DNA from 2 places in the Variovorax sp. PMC12 genome. Region 1 is predicted to be linked to the other one. Evidence: riboswitches for the same ligand, from Rfam matches in the RefSeq annotation. Region 1 holds a riboswitch; the other holds the start of a gene.
The links. Region 1 has a riboswitch for manganese ahead of mntP (manganese efflux pump MntP). Riboswitches for the same ligand answer to the same signal wherever they lie in the genome.

Region 1 (4,607 bases):
AACTGGCGCTCACGCCGCAGGGGCGCGAACTGCAGGCGGTGCTGAGCGAATCGTTCAATGCAATTGCCACTGCAGTGGCACGGCTGCGGGCACCTCCGCAGCGCCAGGCCATCACGCTGTCGGCCACGCCGGCCGTTGCGGCTCGCTGGCTGCTGCCGAGAGTCGGCGCCCTGCGTGCGCTGCATCCGAAGCTGGACCTGCGCATCCACGCATCGCACGAAGCGGTGGCGCTCGACGGCGTTACCGCCGACATCGCCATCCGCTACGGACGCGGCCAGTGGCCGGGCATGGTGGCCGAGAAGCTGTTCGACAACGTGTTTGCGCCAGCGTGCAGCCCTGTGCTCAAGCTGAAGAAGCGGAGCGACCTGGTGCGGCACACGCTGCTGCACTTCGCGCTGCCCGGCAGCAGGAGCCAGCCGGGCACGTGGACGGAATGGCAGCAGGAGGCGCAGGTGGCCGGTCTCGACGTATCTGCGGGGCCGGTGTTCTCGGACGAAACGCACACCGTGTCGGCCGCGCTGCAGGGCCAGGGCGTGGCGCTGATGAGCCTGGCGCTGATCGCGGACGAACTGCGCGCAGGCAACCTGGTGAAGCCCTTCGGCCCGGAACTGCCGGGGCTGCCGTTCCATCTGGTGTGCCCCGAGGCGCGGCGATCGGAGCCCGCCGTGGCGGCGGTATTCGACTGGGTGAAGGGGCTGCAGCCGCTGGATGGAAGCGGGGCATGAGGAAAAGCACAAAACGCGACACATGGCGCGCGCACCTCGGAAGAATGCACACAGCATGGCTGGGCCAGCCAAAGAAAAACCCGCCTGAGCGGGTTGAAGGGTAGCCCTGGAGGAGGGAGGAAAGAGCGGGCTACCGGCGGTGATTGTTTCGGCCGAAACTTATGCGGCGCTTAAAGCGGCATACCCGAGCGAACAAGAGCTCACGGCGTCGCAAGCCGCAAAGCCCTACGCCCGGCGCAGGCGCTGTCGCGGAGCCCTTTCAAGGCAGGCGATTAGAATCGCCGCTCCCTTGGGGAGTAGCCGGCTTCCGGACTTCGGAAGCGTTCACGTCAACATACTCGGTTCGCACCTTGCGACCGTGGCGTGAGCAGCCGAAAGGTTGGCGAGACCAGCGGTGCATGGACGCGGCTTTGGCCGGCGGGTTCGTGCGCCGCGGCGTCTTGAACCGGCCTTGCTTGCTACTTCCAAAATGAACATTGCCTCCACGATCCTTCTTGCATTCGCCATGTCGACGGATGCTTTCGCCGCTGCTGTCGGCAAGGGCGCAGCACTGCGCAAACCCTCCTGGCGCGAAGCCTTGCGCACGGGTCTCATCTTCGGCGTCATCGAGGCGATAACGCCCGTCATCGGCTGGGCTGCCGGCCTGGCCGCCGCCAGTTACGTCGAACGTTGGGACCACTGGATCGCGGTCACGCTGCTCAGCGTGCTGGGCCTGCGAATGATCTGGGAGGGCTGCGGCACGCCCGACGCGGTGGACGACAAGCCCAGCCGCAACTCCTTCTGGACCCTGGCCATCACCGGTTTCGCGACCAGCATCGACGCGATGGCCGTGGGCGTCGGGCTGGCCTTCATCAACGTCAACATCGCCTGGACCGCGCTCGCCATCGGCCTCGCCACGCTGACCATGGTGACGCTTGGCGTGATGGTGGGGCGCGTGCTGGGCGCCGTCGTCGGCAAGCGCGCGGAGATCGTCGGCGGCGTGCTGCTGATCGGGATCGGCTTCTTCATCCTCTATGAGCATCTGAACGGGCTGGCCTGAAGCCGGGCATCGGTTGATACCGATGTAAACACACGACGGAGGTATTGCGTGAAAATGTGAATAAATCACGAATTCCGGCCATTTCGGATCACGTGTCCGAGCTGCTCAGGACAAGCCCCGAGCGAATCCTGAGTACCTTAAGACTACGATCCGGGGAATTAGACAAGGATCTCCATGGAGACGTACCCGACCCTTCGCCAGGCCACAGGCGTTGCCCGCATTCTCAGCAAGCGCTCGTCCTGCACCATCGTCGTCTACCGGCAAGCGGAAGGGAAATTCGTGGCAGCGCATTCGACCGATCGGGTGGAGGGGAGCATCGAAGGCGTGTACCGCGACGGGTATGTGGTTCCAACGCTCCTGAGCAAGCCCGAGCGTTGAAGGGCGCCAGCCTCGCTATCGCTGAGACGCCGATACGCCCTGCATCAGCAGCGACAGGGCTTTCCGCAGGTTGGTTGCCGATGCCGTCTCTCCCTTGTCAAAGCCAAGCCGAACGACAACGAGGTCGTGCGAAGGAATGATGAACACCAGCTGGCCGCCCGCCCCGAGCATGTAATAGGCAGAGGTCGGAACCGGCCAGGCGCCCGTGCCGTTGATCCAGAAGAAGCCGCCATAGATGGGGCGCTTGTCGGCCGCCCACGTCGAGGCGACGGTGCTCACGAACTTGACGAACCCCTCGGGCAGGAGGCGCTCGCCGTTCCATACCCCATCCTGCAGGTACAGATTGCCCAGGCGTGCCCAGTCGCGCGCCGACATGTAGTCGTAGCCCTGTGCCAGGAAGTTTCCGTAGGGGTCGGTCTCCAGTGTCATCGTGCGAATGCCGATCTTGTCGAACAAGGCTCTTTGCGGAAAAGAGAGGTACTGCTCGCCGCGCTTCTCCACTGCAAGTCGGATCAGGTAGTTGGCCAGCACCGGATCGGTGTTGCGATAGCGGCCGATGGTGTTTGGCGGCCATTGCTGGGGGCGGGTGGCTGCGTAGTTGAACGCGTTGATGCGCCCCGTGTAGAAATATTTGTGGTCGGTGTAAGTCCCGTTGGGATCGAAGTCCGGGTCGTCCGGAGCCTTGATGCGCAGTCCGCTCGACATGTGAAGGATGTCGGCGATCCGGATCTCCTGGCGCTTGTCCCCCGCGGACTGCCATTCCGGGATCGGGGCGGGTTGGTCGAGCCGGTATTCGCCCTGCTTGATCAGCATGCCGAGCAGGGTGGCCGTGACGCTCTTTCCCATCGACCACGACTCGAGCGGCGTCGTCGCCGTGATGCCCGGCATGTAGCGTTCGCCGATGATCTGCCCCTTGTGCGTGACCACGAAGCCTGCCGTGTAGGCCTCCGGCAGCTCGAAGGCCGCGTCGAGCGCCTGGTTGATCTTCGTCCTGTCCAGCCCGGCCTCCGGCGCTGCGTCACTCAGTGCGTTGCCCATGGGCCAGGGCTGGGTGCCCGGATCGGGCAGTGTGCTGGTGACGGTCACAGGCGTGAAGTAGACATCGTCCTTGCCGGGTGGCAGCGTGATGCAACCTTGCGAGCCGTAGTAGCGGGCCACCAGCGTCGGGCCATTGGGAATGGCGATGCGCACCTCTTTCTTGTCGCGGTCGACCAACGGCCTGCCGACCTTGCGCCGCTGGTCGTAGGGGCCGGTGAAGTAGCCCACGCTCTCCGCCGCCAGGTTGGGGTCGAGGCCGGTGATGAACACGGCGGAGCACATCGCCTTGGCATACCCGGAGGTGTTGTGCTCCAGCGGATCGCCCGGCGGCGGCACGTAGGGAGTGTCCAGTTCGTAGGCCCGGGCCCGGGCGATGAGCGCTGCGGGTGCCGGCAATTCGGGCGCCGTGCCCGTGGGGTTGCTCGTGCCTGCGGCGGGTGCCGATCCGATGAGCCCGATTCCGCCGCCTCCGCCTCCACCTCCACCACCGCCGCCCCCGCACGAGGTCAGCGCAAGCAGGAAAAAAGCGCCAGTCGCCATGGCGCCGGAGATGCGGGCGGTCCTCTTCATTGGCTCTCCTCACATTTTTGTTATATGAAAGTCTGCCCTAGAGTGGGGCGGATGGCAAATCCATGTTCGGCATTGCCTCGGCTTGCCAAGGAGCCTGGCCCGATGCCTGAATCGCGTCCGGAGAAACCACGGCCCGAAGTCTAAAATCTTCGACGCACGAGAAGTCGGGGAGAAATCGGGATATGGAAGGCCCCGATACTGTCGCCGGAGACTCCCGCTGCACACGCCTCGGCAGCTTGAACAAGACCAATAATGAATCCCTCGGGCCCTTCGAAACTGCGCTTCGGTTTGCACACACGCCTCAGCCTCGGGGTGGCGGCGGTGGTTCTCACCGCCACGTTCACCATCGCGACCTGCGCGCTGCATTTCGTCAAATCCAGCCTGCGCGCCTCCATCGCCGGCGAGCAGCTGGCCAGGGTGTCCGCCGTCGCGGACGCGATCGACCAGAAACTGAGCAGCCGCCGCATCCTGCTGCAGACTTTCGGCGACAGCGTGGTGGCCCAGGACTTCAAGGACGCCGAGCCGCTGCAGGCCTTTCTGGAGAAGCACGCGGCGCTCAAGCAGGCCTTCGACAACGTCGCCTTCATCGACATGGAAGGCAACCTGGTCGCCAACCAGAGCGGCGCGGTGCCCATCGGCAGCGTGAACATCAGGGACCGCGCCTATTTCCAGCAGACGGTGGCGTCCAAGGCCGGCATCATTTCGCAGCCCTACCGCAACCGGCTGAACGGCCTGGCGCAGGTGGCGATCACCGCGCCGGTGCTCGACGGTGCAGGGCAGGTGCGGTACGTCATTTCCGGGGCGATCAACCTCAAGGACCGCAACGTGCTGGGCGCGCTCGCCGAGGTCAAGATCGG
Region 2 (4,607 bases), 2.7 Mb from region 1:
TGAGCGACGTCATGCGCTCCGGCGACGAGGTGCCGCGCGTGCCGCCGTCGGCCACCATCAGCGAGCTGATGCGCGCGATGAGCATCAAGGGCTTCGGCGCCGCCGCGGTGGTCGAGCCCGACGGCCGGGCCTCGGGCATCTTCACCGACGGCGACCTGCGCCGCCTGATCGAAGCCGGCGCCGACCTGCGCAGCCCCAAGGCGGCCGAGGTGATGCACCACAACCCGCGCACCATCCGCGTCGACGCGCTGGCCGTCGAAGCCGCCGAGCTCATGGAGCAATGCGGCATCACCCGGCTGTTCGTGATCGACGGCGCGGGCGTGGTCGTGGGTGCGATCAACACCAACGACCTGATGCGCGCGAAGGTCATCTGATGGCGCTCGAGTTCCAGGCCGAGACCCTGCTCGCCGCGCAGGACGTGCGCATCGTTTTCTTCGACATCGACGGCGTCCTGACCGACGGCGGCGTGTACTTCACCGAGCACGGCGAAACGCTCAAGCGCTTCAGCATCCTCGACGGCTACGGCCTCAAGCTGCTGCGCAAGGCGGGCATCGTGCCCGCGGTGATCACCGGGCGCGATTCCAAGCCGCTGCGCGTGCGGCTCGAGGCGCTGGGCATCGAGCATGTGCGCTACGGCACCGAAGACAAGCTGCCCGCCGCGCAAGCCATGCTCGGCCAGCTGGGCTTCACGTGGGCACAGGCCGCGGCCATCGGCGACGACTGGCCCGACCTGCCGGTGCTCACGCGCGTGGGTTTCGCGGCGGCGCCGGCCAATGCGCATGCCGAGGTGCGCGGCGTTGCCCGCTACGTCACCAAGGCGCGCGGCGGCGAAGGCGCGGCGCGCGAGTTCTGCGACCTGCTTCTCACGGCCTGCGGCCAGTACCGCGCCATGCTCGACGCTGCCCGGGGCCCGAACACATGAACAACGTGAAAAGCGCATGGGGCCTGGTGCGCGGTGTCCTCGACCGCGCCACCATCTACCTGCCGATCATCCTGACGGCGGCCGTCGCGCTCGGCACCTACTGGCTGGTGCGCAATGCGCCCAAGCTGCTCGAGCCCACCGCCAAGGCCGCGCCCACGCATGAACCCGACTACTTCATGCGCGACTTCGTCATCAAGAACTTCCTGCCGAACGGCGACCTGCGCAGCGAGCTGTACGGCGCCGAAGGCCGGCACTACCCCGACACCGACACCATCGAGGTCGACAAGGTGCGCATGCGCTCCATCTCGCCCGAGGGGCTGGTGACGCGCTCCACCGCCAACCGCGGGCTGTCGAATTCGGACGGCAGCGAGCTGCAGCTGTTCGGCAACGCCATCGTCATCCGCGACCCGTCGGTGGGTCCCGACGGCAAGCCCACGCCGCGCCTGGAGTTCCGCGGCGAGTTCCTGCACGCCTTCGTCGACACCGAGCGTGTCACGTCGAACCAGCCGGTCACGCTGATCCGCGACAAGGACCAGTTCACGGGCGACACGCTCGACTACGACAACTTGAGCGGCGTCGCCAACCTCAAGGGCCGGGTGCGCGGCGTGCTGATTCCGTCGGCGGCCGCTGCCGCTCCCGCGCCTGCCAAGAAGCGCTGACAACAAGAAGACCGCGAAAGAAGATCACGCATGACCACCTCGGCCCCGCTCGTCTTCATCACCGGCGCGTCGAGCGGTATCGGCCAGGCCCTGGCCGCGAGCTTCCACGACGCGGGCTACAGGCTGGCGCTGGTGGCCCGGCGCACGGCGGAGATCGAGGCCTGGGCAAAGTCGCGCGGTCTGGGCGCGGACGGCTACCGGGTCTACAAGGCCGACGTGGCGCAGACCGACAGCATCGTGGCCGCCGGCAATGACTGCATCGCGCAGCAGGGGTTGCCCGACGTGGTGATCGCCAACGCGGGCATCAGCATCGGCATCGACACCGCGGAGCGCGCCGACCTCGACGTGCTTTCGCAGACCTTCGCCACCAACAACGTCGGGCTGGCGGCGACCTTCCATCCGTTCGTGCGGGCGATGGTGCAGCGCGGCAGCGGCCGGCTGGTCGGCATCGGCAGCGTTGCATCCATCCGCGGCCTGCCCGGCCACGGGGCCTACTGCGCAAGCAAGGCCGGCGTGGTCGCGTACTGCGAGAGCCTGCGCGGAGAGCTGCACAACAGCGGCGTGAAGGTGGTCACCCTCTGCCCCGGCTATATCGACACGCCGCTGACGCAGGGCAACCGCTACGGCATGCCCTTCCTCATGAAGGCCGAAGACTTTGCCGCCCAGGCGCTGCGTGCCATCGAGTCGGGCACGAGCTACCGCGTCATTCCGTGGCAGATGGGCGTGGTCGCCAAGATCATGCGCATGCTGCCGAATGCCGTGCTCGACCGCGCGGTACAGGGGCGCGGCCGCAAGAAGCGAAGCGGCGAGGCCTGAACCGGCGCGAGGAAAAGCGAGCGGCCAAAGAAAAAGGCTCCGGAAGGAGCCTTTTGTCTTTTCTGTGCGTCGAGGTGCAGGACTCAGTAGCCGCTGTTGCCGCCGCCGTAGCCACCGCCACCACCGCTGCGACCACCGCCGCCACCGCCACGGGGGCCGGCGCCGTAGGGGCTGCGGAAACCGCCGTCGCCACCACCGCCGCCGCCGCCGCCACTGCGGCCACCGCCGCCGTAGCCGCCGCCACCGCCGGAGCGGCCACCGCCGCCACCACCGTAGCCGCCACCACCGCCGCCGCCGTAGCCACCGCCACCACCGCCGCCATAACCACCACCGCCGCCGCCGTAGCCGCCGCCACCGCTACGGGGGGGGCGTGCTTCCATGGGACGTGCTTCGTTGACGACGACGCTGCGGCCGCCCAGGGGCTGGCCGTTCATGCCGTTGATGGCGGCCTGTGCTTCCGCGTCACTGCCCATCTCGACGAAGCCGAAGCCCTTCGAGCGGCCGGTGTCGCGCTCCATCATGACCTTGGCGCTGGTCACTGCGCCGAACTGGCCGAAGGCCTGTTCGAGATCACCGTCGCGCACCGAGTAAGGCAGGTTGCCGACGTACAGTTTGTTGCCCATCAAGGGACTCCTATAAACACATCAAGAAAAGCGATGGAGTCCCGAAAGCATCACTCAAACGAGAGCGTCGAGTCGCGCGAAACTGACCGATCACCGAACTGCCTCCCCACCAAAATGAAGTGGGAGGCTCGTGCATTATGGGTGAAATATCCGAAAAGCAAGCAGGAATTTGCTTCTTGAGGTAGCGCCTGTGAAAACAATCAAAAGCTAGCGCCCGCTTACAAGATCGGGTTAGGCCCTTGGCGCTACAGGTAGAATCTCGCCCGTCATTGGGGAGTAGCCGCCTTCCGATCTGCGAGAGGGGCCCGCGTCAACAGACTTGTCCTGCCCCACAGGACATGGCGCGTGCAGTGAGAAAACACCTGGCGAGACCTTTGACCGTGCAACTTCGGGAATATGGCCGAAGGTGTTGCACGGTCAATTGCGTCCTTCGGCCAAGAAACCCCACGTTCAAAAATGGAAGCTTTTCTCGTTGCAACCGGCGTCGTCGCGCTCGCCGAAATGGGCGACAAGACCCAACTATTGGCCCTGCTGCTCGCAGCCCGTTTCAGGAAACCCTGGCCGATCGTCCTCGGCATCTTCGCCGCCACCATCATCAATCACGCCCTGGCGGGTGCCGTGGGGAACTACATCACGCGCTGGCTCGGACCCGAGGTGCTGCGCTGGATTCTTGGTGGCTCGTTCATCGCGATGGCGGTGTGGATGCTGATTCCCGACAAGCTCGACGAAGACGATGCCCCGGGCGTGTCCAAGTTCGGCGTCTTCGGCACCACCGTGATCGCGTTCTTCCTCGCCGAGATGGGCGACAAGACCCAGATCGCCACCGTCATGCTGGCCGCCCGCTTCACGCAGGACTACTTCTGGGTGGTCGCCGGTACCACGCTGGGCATGATGCTGGCCAACGCGCCGGTGGTGTGGCTGGGCGACAAGATCGTTCGCCGCGTGCCGATCAAGCTCGTGCACGGCATCTCGGCCGCGATCTTCCTGGTGCTGGGCGTGATCATGATCATCGGCTGGTAAGAAAAAAAGAAAAAGGCGGGAGCCCTTCCAGAAACACCGCAGAACCGGCTTCGCCGGGCCGCAGGTGTTGCCCCCGAAGGGGGTTGGCGAAGCGACACGCAGTGCGCGCAGCCTGGGGGATATACTCGCGCTGCGCCGATTTGCTTCAGCTTGCGGGCGCTTTATAAATCCAGCTAAAGACAGGCGCGGCAGACCCGGCTCGTTTTTGGCGAGGCCGGGTTTTTCATTCATGTCGTCGTCACCTCCCTTGGTCGTCACTTCGCAGTCGATGCAGTTCGCGGGCCCGCTGGCCCTGCGCAGCGGCGCATCGATCAGCGACTACACGCTCGCCTACGAAACCTACGGCACCCTGAACGCCGATCGCAGCAACGCGGTGCTGGTGTGCCATGCGCTCAATGCCTCGCACCATGTGGCGGGCGTCTACCAGGGCCAGGCCCGTTCCGAAGGCTGGTGGGACAACATGGTGGGCCCGGGCAAGCCGGTGGACACCGACCGCTTCTTCGTGATCGGCGTCAACAACCTCGGCTCCTGCTTCGGCTCGACCGGCCCGATGCACGTCAACCCCGC

Region 2: another riboswitch for manganese. It lies ahead of C4F17_RS19135 (TMEM165/GDT1 family protein); the one in region 1 lies ahead of mntP (manganese efflux pump MntP).

What each region holds. Positions count from the first base shown of each region.
Region 1 is NZ_CP027773.1:1,007,920-1,012,526, forward strand. It holds gene C4F17_RS04640 (LysR substrate-binding domain-containing protein) at 1-725, shown strand, start outside; yybP-ykoY riboswitch at 1,010-1,180, shown strand; gene mntP (manganese efflux pump MntP) at 1,195-1,764, shown strand; gene C4F17_RS32670 (hypothetical protein) at 1,939-2,142, shown strand; gene C4F17_RS04650 (serine hydrolase domain-containing protein) at 2,158-3,750, opposite strand; gene C4F17_RS04655 (sensor domain-containing diguanylate cyclase) at 4,039-4,607, shown strand, end outside.
Region 2 is NZ_CP027773.1:4,132,878-4,137,484, forward strand. It holds gene C4F17_RS19110 (KpsF/GutQ family sugar-phosphate isomerase) at 1-374, shown strand, start outside; gene C4F17_RS19115 (KdsC family phosphatase) at 374-922, shown strand; gene lptC (LPS export ABC transporter periplasmic protein LptC) at 919-1,581, shown strand; gene C4F17_RS19125 (SDR family oxidoreductase) at 1,612-2,397, shown strand; gene C4F17_RS19130 (RNA recognition motif domain-containing protein) at 2,481-3,020, opposite strand; yybP-ykoY riboswitch at 3,280-3,458, shown strand; gene C4F17_RS19135 (TMEM165/GDT1 family protein) at 3,477-4,040, shown strand; gene metX (homoserine O-succinyltransferase MetX) at 4,270-4,607, shown strand, end outside.